Regions from separate parts of the Arthrobacter sp. Marseille-P9274 genome, predicted to be linked through region 2. Evidence: riboswitches for the same ligand, from Rfam matches in the RefSeq annotation. Region 2 holds a riboswitch; each other region holds the start of a gene.
What was found. A riboswitch is a leader RNA that binds a small molecule or an ion and turns the genes downstream of it on or off. The one in region 2 is predicted to bind thiamine pyrophosphate.

Region 1: another riboswitch for thiamine pyrophosphate. It lies ahead of OC550_RS04050 (ECF transporter S component); the one in region 2 lies ahead of thiO (glycine oxidase ThiO).
Region 3: another riboswitch for thiamine pyrophosphate. It lies ahead of thiD (bifunctional hydroxymethylpyrimidine kinase/phosphomethylpyrimidine kinase); the one in region 2 lies ahead of thiO (glycine oxidase ThiO).

Annotation. Positions count from the first base shown of each region.
Region 1 is NZ_CAMPOV010000001.1:894,693-899,458, forward strand. It holds gene OC550_RS04040 (energy-coupling factor transporter transmembrane protein EcfT) at 1-306, opposite strand, end outside; gene OC550_RS04045 (ABC transporter ATP-binding protein) at 303-1,847, opposite strand; gene OC550_RS04050 (ECF transporter S component) at 1,847-2,485, opposite strand; TPP riboswitch at 2,531-2,668, opposite strand; gene OC550_RS04055 (DUF4235 domain-containing protein) at 2,777-3,040, shown strand; partial or broken gene mnhG (monovalent cation/H(+) antiporter subunit G) at 3,359-3,706, opposite strand; gene OC550_RS04065 (monovalent cation/H+ antiporter complex subunit F) at 3,696-3,977, opposite strand; gene OC550_RS04070 (Na+/H+ antiporter subunit E) at 3,974-4,537, opposite strand; gene OC550_RS04075 (Na+/H+ antiporter subunit D) at 4,537-4,766, opposite strand, start outside.
Region 2 is NZ_CAMPOV010000001.1:2,171,926-2,176,691, reverse strand. It holds gene OC550_RS09915 (RNB domain-containing ribonuclease) at 1-488, opposite strand, end outside; gene OC550_RS09910 (ferritin-like domain-containing protein) at 541-1,239, shown strand; gene thiE (thiamine phosphate synthase) at 1,240-1,893, opposite strand; TPP riboswitch at 1,978-2,111, shown strand; gene thiO (glycine oxidase ThiO) at 2,109-3,266, shown strand; gene thiS (sulfur carrier protein ThiS) at 3,263-3,499, shown strand; gene OC550_RS09890 (thiazole synthase) at 3,502-4,269, shown strand; gene OC550_RS09885 (4a-hydroxytetrahydrobiopterin dehydratase) at 4,298-4,766, shown strand, end outside.
Region 3 is NZ_CAMPOV010000001.1:1,702,123-1,706,888, forward strand. It holds gene rplU (50S ribosomal protein L21) at 1-260, opposite strand, end outside; gene thiD (bifunctional hydroxymethylpyrimidine kinase/phosphomethylpyrimidine kinase) at 388-1,956, opposite strand; TPP riboswitch at 2,035-2,131, opposite strand; gene OC550_RS07775 (ribonuclease E/G) at 2,198-4,766, opposite strand, start outside.

The sequences.
Region 1 (4,766 bases), 1.3 Mb from region 2:
TTCGCTGATCGACCAGATGCCCGCGTCGACCAGGATCCGCCCGCTGTCCGCCGAAAGGATCGCGGTGCTCCAGCCGCCCACCGCGGCGGCGATGATCAGCGGCCAGCCCCGCTGCCACAGCAGGCGCAGGGTCAGCCCGGCCAGCCCGAAGAGGGCGACCTCGGCGGCCAGCGCCGTCCCGGCCGACACCCAGTCGATGGAGACAGCGAGCACCGCGGTGATAAAGACCACGGCAGCGAACTTGGCCAGCGGGTTGGCGCGGGTCAGCGGCGCGGAGTTGCCGCCAATGGTCAGCACTTCCCTCATGCCGCACCCGCTTCCAGCCGTGCGGACCCGAGCCGCAGCTCCGAGCCGCCGAGGACGGCGGTGAATTCCTCGTCGTGCGTCACCGAAACGACGGCCGTGCCGGCGTCGAGGAGCTCGGTCAGGAAGGACGCGAGCTCGGCCCAGGTCCGGGCGTCCTGCCCGAAGGTCGGCTCGTCCAGCACCAGCACCTGGGGGCGGGCCGCCAGCACGGTGGCCACGGAGAGCCGGCGCTTCTCGCCGCCGGAGAGTGTATAGGGGTTGGCCTCGGTGAGGTGGTCCAGGCGCAGCCGCGCGAGCAACTCGTCCACGGCCTCGGCGCCCCGGCCCAGGTGCCGCGGGCCGACCATCAGTTCATCCAGCACCGTGCCGGTGACGAACTGGTGCTCGGGTTCCTGGAAGACCGTGCCGATCCGCGCGATGAGCTGCTTCGCCTTCCATTTGAAGGGGTCCGTCCCGGCACCTGCGGCGAGGCCGACGGCGGCGCCCACCTTGCCGTAAGCCGGTGCCAGCAGTCCACCGAGGGTGAGCGCAAAGGTCGATTTCCCCGCGCCGTTGGGGCCGGTGACCGTCAGTGCCCGGCCGGCGGACACCTCGGCGTCGATCCCCGACTGGACCGGCGCCCTGCCGCGGCCGCGGCGGCGGGCGGGTTCCCGGGAGACGGCCAGGCGCTCGGCCGCCAGCAGGAGTTCGCCGCTGCCGGAATTGGCCCGGGGCCGGGTCGCAGGGACCAGCCCGGGAACCCACACCCCCGCCGCCGCCAGCATCCGGCCGGCCTGGTCGAGCACCTCGCCGGGCCGCCAGTCCAACAGCACGGCGGACTGCTGGGCTCCCGACGCGGAGAGGCCCGGCTGCAGCACGACGATCCGGTCGACAAGGTCCTTCCAGACGGCGACCCGGTGCTCGACGACGATCATCGTGGCTCCGGTCTTGTCCAGGCTGCGGCCGACGGCGTCGCGCACCTCCAGCACCCCGGCCGGGTCCAGGTTGGCCGTGGGCTCGTCGAGCAGGACCAGACCCGGACGCATGGCCAGGATCCCGGCCAGCGCGAGCCGCTGTTTCTGCCCGCCGGAGAGGGCGGACGTGGGGTGGTCCAGGGCCAGGCCGCCGAGTCCGACGTCGTCCAGCGCCTCGCCGACGCGCCGCCAGATTTCGTCCCGCGGCACGGCCAGGTTCTCGGCGCCGAAGGCGACGTCGTCGCCCAGGCGCGACAGCACCACCTGGGTCTCGGGGTCCTGCTGCATCAGGCCGGCACGCCCGCGCTGCCCGCGCGGCGGCGTCCCGTCGATCAGCAGTGTGCCCGCCTCGTCGGCCCCGTCGTCGTCGTCGCCCAGGACCCCGGCCAGGGCGTGCAGGAGCGTGGATTTTCCGGCCCCCGAGGCGCCCAGCAGCAGCACCCGTTCGCCCGGCCGGATGTCCAGGTCCAGTCCGTGGACGGCCGGCGCGGTCCGGCCGGCATGGCGCCAGCCCCAGCCCCGCGCGGAAACCGAGGCCGGCCGCGTTGCCGCGGTGGTTCCCGCCGCGTCTGCTACCGAGGCAGCCATCAGGAAAAGACGGGCTCGGTCGCCGCCTTGCGGGACGCGAAGGAGCTGAGCGCCCCGGTCCTGGCCAGGCCGCGGGTGGCCACCCAGGACAGGGCCCCGGCAATGACCGCCCCGGAGATCGCCGTGCAGACGATGTAGAACAGCTTGTCCCCCGCCTCGTACGCGATGTTCCAGCCCCACGGCGCGAAGGAATCATTCAGTCCGCAGAACAGCCCCGCCCCGGCCCCGGCGAGCAGCGCGACCGGCAGGTTGAACTTCCGGTACAGGAATGCCGCGAAGACCAGCTCGGCGCCCAGGCCCTGCAGTATGCCGGAGAGCAGCACCGTGGTGCCGTACTGCGAGCCCATGATCAGTTCGCCCGTAGCGGCGACGGTCTCGCAGAACAGCGCGGCGCCCGGCTTGCGAATGATCAGCATCCCGAGCACGGCCGGGATCATCCAGCCGCCGGCGTATAGCCCGGTCAGCGGCGGATACAGGGCGTTCACCGGCGCGGAAACGACGTTGGCGCCCTGGGACCAGGCCCAGAAAATGACGCCGCCGGCCACGGCGATCAGTGCCGCGACCACGATGTCGACGACGCGCCAACTGTAGTTGGGTTTGCGGGCCGCCGCCGGCGCGGAATGTTCAAAGGTGCTCATGGAATCCTCCTGAGGTCCAGGAGGGGAGGGCAGCCCGATACGGGCAGCCCTGAGAACTCGACTCCCTTCGCCGGTACTAACCGGAGCAGGTTCGAGGGTCTGCGGTTGGCCGCACTCTCAGCGTCCCGCCCGGTGCACGGCTGCTGCCGCCTTCCCGGATCGGACGCTCCCCTGTCGTCATGTGCTGTTATCAGCGCCTTCAAGTCTACACTCCGGCCCGCCCTAAGCTCCCATCGGCGCCGAGCGGTTAGGCTGGGCGTAAATGACGATTACCTACTCAAGGGAGCGGCAATGCATTTGATCTTGAAGCTGATGGGCACCGGCGTCAGCATCGCGGCCGGTTTGGCCGGAGCGAAGCTGATCGACATCCTCTGGAAGCTGGTCACGGGGAAGGATTCCCCGAAGCAGGACACCGAGGCGATGGAGAACACCCTCCGCGCCACTCTGGTGTTCGCGGTGATCTCCGGCGCCGTCAGCGCCATGATCCGCGTGCTCTCCCAGCGCGGGACGCAGCAGGCCATCAACCGCTTCACGAAGACGCGGGACCTGGTCTAGGGGTAAATAACGACGACGGAGGCCAGGCGCGCTCCTGGCCTCCGTCGTCGTTATCCGGCGGCCCGCAGCTCCGGCAACTCCGGCAGCACCGCCGGTTCCCGGCGCAGGTCCGGCAGCACCTCAGCGTCCCGGCGCTGGTCCGGCAGCACCTCAGCGTCCCGGCGCTGGTCCGGCAGCGCCGTCGGCGTCCCGGCGCAGGTCCGCCCGCGCCGCCGACTCCGCCGCCAGCTCGGCTTCCGCGGCCGCGGTGTCGAACTCCTCCGCCTCGTCCGCATTGGCACTCCCGGGCTCCTCGGGAACGGGCAGGTTTTCTTCTTCCGCCGCCTTGCGGACCACTTCGTCCAGTTCGTCGATGCTCAGCGTGTCCCTGCGCAGGTGCTTAGTCCGGTAACCCGCGCGGCCGACCATGTGGGCCGAGACCGGGACGGTGAGCAGCTGGAACAGCCACGCGAGGATCAGCACCGGAACCGCGGCCCAGCTGCGCAGCTGCAGGGCCAGCCCCATGAGGAGCAGGAACAGGCCGAAGACCTGCGGCTTGGTAGCGGCATGCATGCGCGAGAGCAGGTCCGGAAAGCGCAGCATGCCGATGGCCGCGGCCAGGGACATCAGCGAGCCGACGACCAGGCACGCCGCGGCGAGGATTTCGAGGACAGCGTCAGTGTTCATGGGGCCGCCTGTCGATCACGTAGCGGGCCACGGCGACGGAGCCGATGAAGCCGACCAGCGAAATGATGACCACGAGGGTCATGTTGTCCTGGTGCTTCCGGACCGCCATGTCGGCGATGATGCCGGCACAGACGATCGCGAGCAGGACGTCGATCCCCATCACCCGGTCCAGGATCGAGGGGCCCTTCACGATGCGGAAGATCGCCACCGCGGCCGCGATCGTCAGGATCGCGCCGACGATGACCAGCACAACGTCCATGATGCCGGTCATCGTGCGCCTCCCCGCTGCCCCTGCAGTTTTCCGTCCCTGACGATGGCCAGTTCCTCCTTGCTGCCGATGCTCTTGATCAGCCCTTCCTCGATCCGCAGCACCTGGTCCCGGAACCGCTCGGCCCCCTCCGGGGATTCGATGTCCAGGCAGTGCAGGTAGAGCGTGGAGGTGGATCGGTCCACGTCCACCACGAGGCTCCCGGGGATGAGCGAGATGGTGTGTCCAGTGGCGGTCACGATCAGGTCGGAGCGGCTGCGCAGCCGGACCGCCAGCACCGCGTTCCTGGTCCGCGGCCCCTTGGTCAGGGCCACCCACAGGACCTGGAAACTGGCTACCGCCACGTTGCCGATGAACTGCACCACGAAGACCAGGCCGGCGAGGACATTGAGTCTGCCGCCCAGCTCCACCGGCGGCAGGTAGAAGACATTGACGACGACGAGCGCGATGGCCAGGCCGAAGATGAGGTTGCCCGCGCTGTAGTCCTGCCACAGGGCACCCCACAGGACGACCAGCCAGACGAGCAGCGGGATTTCGGTCAGCAGCGGGATCCGGGTGCGCATCACGGCTGCGCTCCTTCCGCCGCGCCGGCCCCGAGCACCGCTTCGATATAGGGCACGCGTTCCAGCAGGCCCAGGCCCGCCTGTTCGCTGAGCTGGAAGAGCGGGCCGGCGAACACCGTCAGCGCGACGCCGAGGACGACGAGGCCGATCGTGGCGCCAACCATGCTCTTGGGCAGCACGTTGCTGGTCGGCTGCGGCGCCTTTCCGGCCGCAACCTGCAGGGCGGCGG
Region 2 (4,766 bases):
TCGAGGGAAACCTGCACGACGTTCGCACCGCCGTCGAGGGTAAAATCCCAGACGTAGGCGCTGCGGTCCCGGCCGGGGAGCAGGCTGCCGGCGTCCTCGCCGATGGCGTCAGGGTGCAGCGGGATACGTCCGTCCGGAGCGTAAATGGTCTGGCCGCGGACCCGGGTTGCGCGGTCCAATTCCCCGCCGGGCTCGATGAAGGAGGGGACATCGGCGATGGCGTACCAGACCCGGTAGCCGTCCCCGGCACGCTCCAGGTACATGGCCTGGTCCAGGTCCGTGGAGCCGGGCGGGTCGACGGTGACGAATTCGAGCGCGGTGAGGTCGCGGCGAGGCAGCCGCTGGTTGGCCACCGCGCGTTCCGCTTCGGCCAGCACCGGCGGCGGGAACGGGCCGGGCAGTTCCAGCTCGGTCCGCAGTTCCTTCAGGACACGGGCAAGCAGGTGCTGCGACTCGTTGACCTTGGCATCCAGATGTGGGTACGGCACATCCCAAGCCTAATCCTCAGGCGGCGCCGCAGGTCAGGCTACGCTGGAACCTATGAGCACCGAAGAGCAGCCGGCCGGCGCGCCCGCGGCCGGCACGGATGAGGTCCACCGCCAGTACGTCATCGATCTGTACGGCGTGATGGCCTACGGAGAGCTCTCGGCCTTCGAGCGGTTTTCCTCCGATGCCCGCTTCTCGCCGACGCTGCGGGACCGGGCCGCGATCGGCCGGGTGGCCGTGATCGAATTCGAGCATTTCGAGATGGTGAGCGCCGAGCTGGCGCGCATGGGCGTCGACGTGCAGACGGCGATGCTGCCGTTCCAGGCCTCGATCGACGCCTTCCATGAGCGGACCCGGCCGGGGGACTGGTATGAGTCGCTGATGAAGGCCTACGTGGCCGATGCGGTTTCCGGCGACTTCTACCGCGCGATCGCCAGCCGGCTTGATCCGCAGACCCGTGAGGTCGTCGCAAGCATCAAGGAAAACAAGGAGCAGCTGGACCTGCTGACCACCCGGCTCGCGCAGGCTCTCCAGGGCAACGAGCGGCTGGCCTCGCGGCTGGCCCTGTGGGGGCGGCGCCTGGTCGGCGAGGCGCTGACCCAGGCGCAGCGGATCGGAATCGAGCGCTCCTTCCTGGGCGGCCTGCTGGGGTTCGATGAACCCGGAACGCAGGAGACGGTCATCGCCGAGCTGTTCGCGGAACTGACACGGAACCATTCCCGCCGCATGAACGCGCTGGGCCTGACCGCCTGATCACAGCGGGGGCAGCGCCGCCTTCAGCTTGGCCGCCGCGGCCGCGGGATCGTCCGCGTCCGTAATGGCGCGTACGACGACGACCCTCCGGGCACCGGCGCCGGTCACCTCCGCGATGTTGTCCAGCCCGATCCCGCCGATGGCGAACCATGGCTTGGCGGAGTCCACCGCTGCCGACTGCGCCGCGGCTTCCGCCACCAGCTCCAGCCCGACGGCGGTCCGGCCGGGTTTCGTGGGGGTGGCCCACACCGGACCCGTGCAGAAATAGTCCACATCGGCGTCCTCCAGCGCGGCGCCAACCTGCGCCGGCGTATGGGTGGAGCGGCCGATAACGGCCCCGCCGGCCGCACCATTCGACAAGACGCTCCGCGCCGCGGACGGCGGAAGGTCGCGCTGCCCGGCGTGGAAGACCGGTGCGCCGGCGACGGCAGCGAGGTCGGCGCGGTCGTTGACCGACCACAGGCCCGTGTGCCGCGCAGCGACCTCGGCCAGGATGTGCAGCAGATCGAGCTCTTCGGCCGCGTCGAGCGATTTGTCCCGGAGCTGGATAATATCGACGCCGCCGGCGTAGGCGGCGTCCAGGAACTGTTCAAAATCGCCCTGCGCCTTACGGGCATCCGTGCACAGGTACAGCCGGGCTGAGCTCAAATCCATAGCTGTAACCATAACCTCGCGGCGGCACCGCCGGATCGGCCGGTTGTCACATCCGCGCCGCCCGGCCCGCCATGAGTACACTGGTGGCGACACTGCGGGAGCCTGACCCCGCGGCGCCGGCCTCGTGAGCCGGAGCCGACAGGCTGAGAGGGTGCTTGGCACCGACCGTTGAACCTGATCCGGTTCGTACCGGCGTAGGGAAGGAATGACGGACTTTGGCTGTTCAAAAACATCTGGCTGTGGTCGGCGCCGGCATCGTCGGACTCGGCATTGCCTGGGAGGCCTCGCGCCGCGGGCACCGCGTGACCGTGATCGACCCCGCGCCCGCGTCCGGAGCGACGTTCGCCGCCGCCGGGATGCTGGCCCCGGTCAGCGAGCTGTGCTACCAGGAGGAGCAGCTGCTCGCGTTGACCCTGGCGTCCGCCCGGCTGTACCCGGACTTCCTGCAGGGGCTGGGCCATACCGGACACCATACTGCGGGAACGCTGGTAGCGGCCTTCGATGCGGCCGACCGGCTGGCCCTTGAGGACCTGCGCCAGGCCCAGCTGGCCCAAGGACTGCGGGTGGAACGGCTGACCAGCCGCGAGGCCCGCCGGCTGGAGCCGGCGTTGTCCCCGGCCCTGTCCGGAGCCTTCCTCGCTCCCGACGACCACCAGATCGATCCGCGCACCCTGTCCGCGGCGTTGCTGGACGCGCTCGCCGAGGCCGGGGCCGGCATGGTACGCCGGCGGGCCGCCGCACTGGCGAGATCGGGCACCGGGGAGGTGACCGGCGTCGTCCTCGATGACGGCACGCAGGTTGCGGCGGACGAGACAGTGGTGGCCAACGGGCTGGGCGCCGCGGCCCTGGACGGGCTGCCCGCATCCCTGCGTCTGCCGCTGCGGCCGGTCTACGGCGACATCCTGCGCCTGCGGGTTCCCCAGGCGCTGCGGCCGCTCGTGCGTCTGACGGTGCGCGGGCTCGTGCGCGGCCTGCCGGTCTACGTAGTGCCGCGCGAGGACGGGACCGTGGTTATTGGCGCCACTTCGCGGGAAGACGGCTCGGACGCACCGTCAGCGGGCGGCGTCTACCAGCTGCTGCGCGACGCCCAGGCGCTGGTGCCTGCGGTCGCCGAGCTTCAGCTCGAGGAGACCACCTGCCGGGCGCGGCCGGGCACGCCGGACAATGCGCCGCTGCTGGGGCGGGTGGCGGAGGCGGGAGAAGAAGTGCCGGGATTGCTGGTCGCCACCGGCTTCTTCCGGCACGGGGTTCTGCTGGCACCAGCGGCCGCCAAGGTCTGCACCGATCTGGCGGAGGGCCTGCCGGTGCCCGCGGAACTGCTGCAGTTCCGGCCGGACCGCTTCAGCACAAGTATGGAAGGAAGCCAACGATGAATATCACTCTCAACGGGGATCGGCAGCCGGTCGCCGAGGGGATGACCCTGCTGGAACTGGTCGCCGCCACGACGGGCCGGCGCCTGACGGCGGAGGGCAAACCGGACGACGGCGGACGGCTGGGCGTCGCGGTGGCGCTGAACGCCGAAGTGGCCCCGCGCGGAAGCTGGGCGGGCACGCTGCTGTCCGATGGCGACGGCGTGGAACTGATCACCGCGGTGCAGGGAGGCTAGCAATGGACGAGCTGGTTATTGACGGAGCCCGGCTGGGATCGCGGCTGATCATGGGCACCGGGGGAGCGCCCAGCCTGGACGGACTGGGCACAGCCCTGCAGGCGTCCGGCACTGAGCTGACCACGGTGGCGATGCGGCGCTACAGCCCGGACACCGGTGCCTCGCTGTTCGCCCTGCTGGAGCGGCAAGGCATCCGCATCCTGCCGAACACCGCCGGCTGCTTCACCGCCAGGGAGGCGGTGCTGACGGCGGAGCTGGCACGCGAGGCGCTGGAGACGGACTGGGTCAAGCTGGAGGTTATCGCCGACGAGGAAACCTTGCTGCCCGACGCGGCGGAACTGCTGGAGGCGACGGAACAGCTGGTCGGCCGCGGGTTCAAGGTCTTCGCCTACACCAACGACGACCCGGTCCTGGCCCGGCGGCTCGAACTCCTCGGCGCCGTGGCCGTGATGCCCCTCGGTGCACCGATCGGCACCGGGCTGGGCATCCTCAACCCGCACAACATCGAGCTGATCGCGTCCCGGGCCGGCGTGCCGGTGGTGCTCGACGCCGGCATCGGCACCGCCTCGGACGCCGCGCTCGCGATGGAGCTCGGCTGCGACGCCGTCCTGCTGGCCACCGCGGTCACCCGGGCGCAGGACCCGGTGCGGATGGCGGAGGCCTTCAAACATGCCGTGATCGCCGGTAGGCTGGCCGCAACGGCCGGGCGGATCCCCAAGCGCCGGCATGCGCTGGCTTCTTCGGCCTTCGCCGGCCGTCCTGACCTGTAGCCTGGAGAGCCTGACGGCCGGAGGAACAATGAGCGCGCACGACATTCTGGACCGGACACAGATCGACCAGCAGCTGCGGACGCTGCCGCACTGGCGCTACCGGCAGGGAGGGCTGGTCACGGTGTACAAGCTGGAGAACGGCAGGGCGGCGCTGGACTTCATCGCGGCGGCGGGAGACCTGGCCGAGGAGTCGAACCACCACCCGGATCTGGACTGGCGCTACAACCGCGTGTTCCTCCGGCTGACCTCGCACGACGCCGGCGGGGAGGTCACCACCCGGGACATCTCCGCAGCCGCCTCGCTCAGCGAGCTCGCCGAGCGGCTGGGTGCGGACGCGCGTCCGCAGGAGTACCGGAGTTTCGCGCTCGCGGCGGACACCACGGACCCGGCGCAGATTTCCGGCCTCTGGAAGACGGCGCTGGGCTACAAGGAGGGCTGGCAGGGGGAGCTGGTGGACCCGTTCGGCCGCGGCCCCAACGTGTGGTTCCAGCAAACGG
Region 3 (4,766 bases), 470 kb from region 2:
TGGCGCTTCTTGTAGCCGGTCTTGTTCTTGAACTTCTGGATGACAATCTTCGGGCCGCGAAGATTCTCAACGATCTCGGCAGTGACCTTGACCTTGGCCAGTTCGTCAGCTGCGGAGGTGACCTTGTCGCCATCGACCAGGAGCAGTGCAGGCAGCTCGAAGGTGCTGCCGGCTCCACCGGGGACGCGGTCAAGGGTCACGAGGTCTCCTACGGAAACCTTTTCTTGGCGGCCGCCTGCGCGGACAATCGCGTACACCACTTGGGAACTCACTTCTCTCGACGTTTGATACCTTTACGCGCTCTTCTGCGGGCTTGCTTAGCTCCGCGCCAGCGCTGTGCAGTCACGCCAACGGGATGATCCCTTCGAAGGCGTTTGCACCGAAGATCTAGGTTACGCTATATCCGCTCCAACCCGCAAATACCGGCTGGTCGGGCGTGGCGTGTCCCGCCGATCCGGCCCCTGCCCAGGCCGACGAACCTCCGGCGTACAGCCGCGGTGCGTCGAAGAACCGGAGCTCGTAGCGCGAGGACTCACGGAATGCCTCAAGCATCCGCCGCCGCACGTCCTCGGTCGAACGGGCGGCAACATCGTCCATGATACCGACCGCCTGCCGCGTCGCCTCCGCGAACCCCTGGTCTGCGTAGGTTTCCAGCCAGCCCCCGTACGGGTGCCCGGCCGCTCCCGACGCGCGGTATGCGCCGTGGAGCACCTCACCAACATGCGCATACAGCCAGTAGCACGGAATGACGGCCGCAACGAGCTCGGCGTAGCCACCGGAGGCGGCCGTCGCCAGCAGATGGTCGACGTACTGCTTGGTCACCGGCCCGAGCCTGCCGGAAACCTCCCGGTTGCTAAGCCACTCCCGGTGCAACTGCGCCTCCACCTCGATGCAGTCGCGGGCGCCCTTCGCCCAGAACAGCTGCTCCCCCGCCGTCGGCGCCAAGCTGCTGGCCAGCGCCAGCGCGCGCGAATAGCCGGACAGATAGAGCGCGTCCTGCGCGAGGTAGTAGCCGAAGTCCGCCTCCGGCAGCGACCCGTCACCCAGCTGGCGGATGAAGTCGAGGGCGAAAATTCCCTTGCGCAGGCCAGTGATGTCTTCCCAGCACTCGGCGCTGAAGGCGGTTGGTGGCAGCGGGGTGTGGTGGTGGAAGTGGTGGATCGGCCCGTTGCCGCGGCCGACTTCCAACTCGTCGGCGCGGACCAGCGCGCCGAAGAGCCACTCCTTCACCTGCTTCAGCGACTCGGTCCAGTCCCCCGTCCGGGCCTGAACCGTCGCCATCGCCGAGGAGAGGGAGCAGCCGGTGCCATGCGTGTTGGCCGTGGCCACGCGCGCCGAACGGAATTCGACGACGTCGTCAGCGAGCCGGCCGTTCACGTCCACCAGTGCGTCGGGGCAGTCGCCGCCGGGCAGATGTCCGCCCTTCACCAGCACGATGGTCCCGTAGCGGCGCGAGAGCGTACGGCCCTGCGCCAGCGCCGCATCCCAGTCTTCCGCCACCGGCTCGTTGAGCAGTACCCCGAGTTCCGGAAGGTTGGGAGTGACCAGGTGGGCGTGCCGCAGCAGCAGACGCAGGGATTCCTCCGCCGCCGGTTCCAGCAGCCGGTCGCCGCTGGTCGCCACCATCACCGGATCAATAACGACGACGGCGGGCGCGGTTTCCGCGAGCCACTCACCGACCGCCTCAATAATGTCCGCCGAGCCGAGCATGCCGATCTTCACGGCGTCGATCTCGACGTCGTCGCTGACCGATGCCAGCTGTTCCGCCAGGAACGAGGGCGGCGGCGTGTGCACGCTCCGCACACCCCGCGTGTTCTGGGCGACCAGCGCCGTGACGGCGGCCATGCCGTACCCGCCGTTGGCCGCGATGCTCTTCAGGTCTGCCTGGATGCCGGCGCCGCCGGTCGGGTCGGTTCCGGCGATGCTCAATACCCTGGGGATGCTGCGGGTTTCCACTGCTGGCTCCATCGATCAGAGGCGGAGCGAACGTTGCACGGCAGCGCGGCGGAACAAGCGGAACGAAGAGGCAACGCCGATGGAGCCGTGTGACAATCCCTCCGCCAGTCCTAACTGGTTCAGGTTCAACGGGTATCCATCTCAGCCGGCGTTGCCGGCACCCCGTGTCACTGACGCCAGCATAGCAAAACGCCGCCGGGTGCTCAGCAGGAGGCACCCGGCGGCGTCGTTGCTGCCGCGATCAGAGTTCGGAAGCGGGAACTCCGACGCCCAGGATCACCGGTTCGGCGGCCTTCTTCTCCGGCTGGGCCGGCTTGGCCTCCGGCGCGGAGACAGACACCCTGCGGGCTGCGCCGGCAACACCGGCGGCAACCGCGGGCTCATCGGGGCGCTGCTGGACGGGTTCGGCGTTAGCCGCTCCCTGCGGCCGTACGGCGGCCCGGTGGCGCCGGCGCCGACCCGTCGGTGCGGTCGGTGCCGTCGCCGGTTCCGCCTGCACAGGTGCAGACTGCAGGGGTTCAGCGGCGGGTGCGGCGGCGTCTGCGGACGGCTCCGGCGCCGCGCTCGGCCGGGCCTCGGCCGCGGCGGCCTTCTCCGCCTTGACCTCGGGGCTGACCCGGTCGAAGGCCTCGGTCAGGTTCTCGAGCGTCAGGGCCGGCTTTTCGCTGGCGGCGGCCGGGCTGTGCTCGGCCCGCGGCAGCGCCACTTCCTCGCCGTTGATCTTCAGGACCGGCCCGGACGGGGCGGTGCCCGCCTCGGCCAGCTCATGGGCGTGGTCCTCGGCCTCATGCGCGGCCTGGGCTGCGGCGGCAATGTTCGCCAGCGCGGCCCGGGTGGCCTGGGCCTTGGCCTGGCGCTCCGCGTCGTCCGGCTGCGGCGCCTCGTGGACAGCCTCCGCCGGCTGGCCCGCGCCCTGGCTGCCTTGGCCGCGGTTCCGGCGCTTCTCGCTGCGCGACGGCCGCTCCGGACGCGGGGGCTTCTCCGCGCGGACGTGGTGCTGATGGTGCTCCGCGGCGACTGCCGCCCGGCGGTGCTCGATCGGTTCGTCGTGGGTCACAACGCCCCTGCCGCCGCAGTGCTCGCAGTTTTCGCCGAACACCTCCAGCAGGCCGGTGCCCATGCGCTTGCGCGTCATCTGGACCAGGCCCAGGGACGTCACCTCGGCCACCTGATGCTTGGTCCGGTCACGGCCGAGGCATTCAACGAGCCGCCGCAGGACCAGGTCGCGGTTGGCCTCGAGCACCATGTCGATGAAGTCGATGACGATGATGCCGCCGATATCGCGCAGGCGCAGCTGCCGGACGACTTCCTCCGCCGCCTCGAGGTTGTTCTTGGTAACGGTCTCTTCGAGGTTGCCGCCCGATCCGGTGAACTTGCCGGTGTTGACGTCCACCACGGTCATGGCCTCGGTCCGGTCGATCACGAGGGAGCCGCCGGAGGGCAGGAAGACCTTGCGCTCGAGCGCCTTGTGGATCAGTTCGTCGATCCGGTTGGCCGAGAAGATGTCCTCGTCCGCGCTCCACTTCTCCAGGCGGTCCACCAGATCCGGGGCCACGTAGGTCACGTAGGCCTCGATGGTGTCCCAGGCTTCCTCGCCGGAGACGATGAGCTTGGAGAAGTCCTCGTTGAACACGTCGCGTACGACCTTGATGGTCAGGTCAGGCTCGGCGTAGAGCATCTCGGGCGGCAGCGTCTTGTTCGACTTGGCCCTGCTGTCGATGCCTTCCCACTGGGCGCGCAGCCGATTGATGTCATTCATCAACTCTTCCTCGCTGGCGCCTTCTGCAGCCGTGCGCACGATGACGCCGGCGCCCTCGGGCACGTGCTCCTTGAGGATCTTCTTGAGCCGGTTGCGCTCGACATCCGGCAGCTTGCGCGAGATGCCTGTCATCGACCCGCCGGGCACGTAGACCAGGAACCTGCCGGGCAGGGAGACCTGGCTGGTCAGCCGGGCTCCCTTGTGGCCGACGGGGTCCTTGGTGACCTGCACCAGCACTGAGTCGCCGGACTTGAGGGCGTTCTCGATACGGCGGGGCTGGCCGTCCAACTGCGCTGCGTCCCAGTTGACCTCGCCGGCGTAAAGCACGGCGTTGCGGCCGCGTCCGATGTCAACGAACGCCGCCTCCATGCTCGGCAGGACGTTCTGGACCTTGCCCAGGTAAACGTTGCCGATCAGCGAGTCCTGCTGGGTCTTCGAGACGAAGTGCTCGGCCAGCACGCCGTCCTCGAGGACGGCAATCTGGATGCGGTCATCGCGCTGGCGTACGACCATCTGCCGGTCCACGGACTCCCGGCGTGCGAGGAACTCGGCCTCGGTGATGACCTGGCGGCGGCGGCCCGACTCCCGGGACTCCCGGCGCCGCTGCTTCTTGGCCTCGAGCCGGGTCGAGCCCTTGACGGAAGAGACGCGGTTGCTCGGCGCGGTTTCGCTGACCGGCCGGGGTGCGCGGACCCGCGTGATCGTGTTGGGCGGATCATCGTCGTGGCCGCCCGTCAGCTCCAGGTCCTGGTCGCCGCGGCGGCGACGGCGACGGCGGCGTGCCGTCACCCCGTCAGCCGCTTCGGGGGCGGCTTCCTCTTCCGTGGCGGCAGGGGTTTCTTCCGCGGTGGCCTCTTCGACGACGTCGGTACGGTTCTTGCTCTTCGAGCGCCGGTTCCGTCGGCTTCGGCGCCGGCCGCCCTCCTCCTCCTCCTCGGCCGCTTCGGCCGGCTCGGGCTCCTCCGCGGGCCGGGCGGGGCGGACCGTGGTCAGGTCCGGCGCATGGAACAGCAGCGACACCGGCGACTCGGGCACAGCGAACGGATCCAGC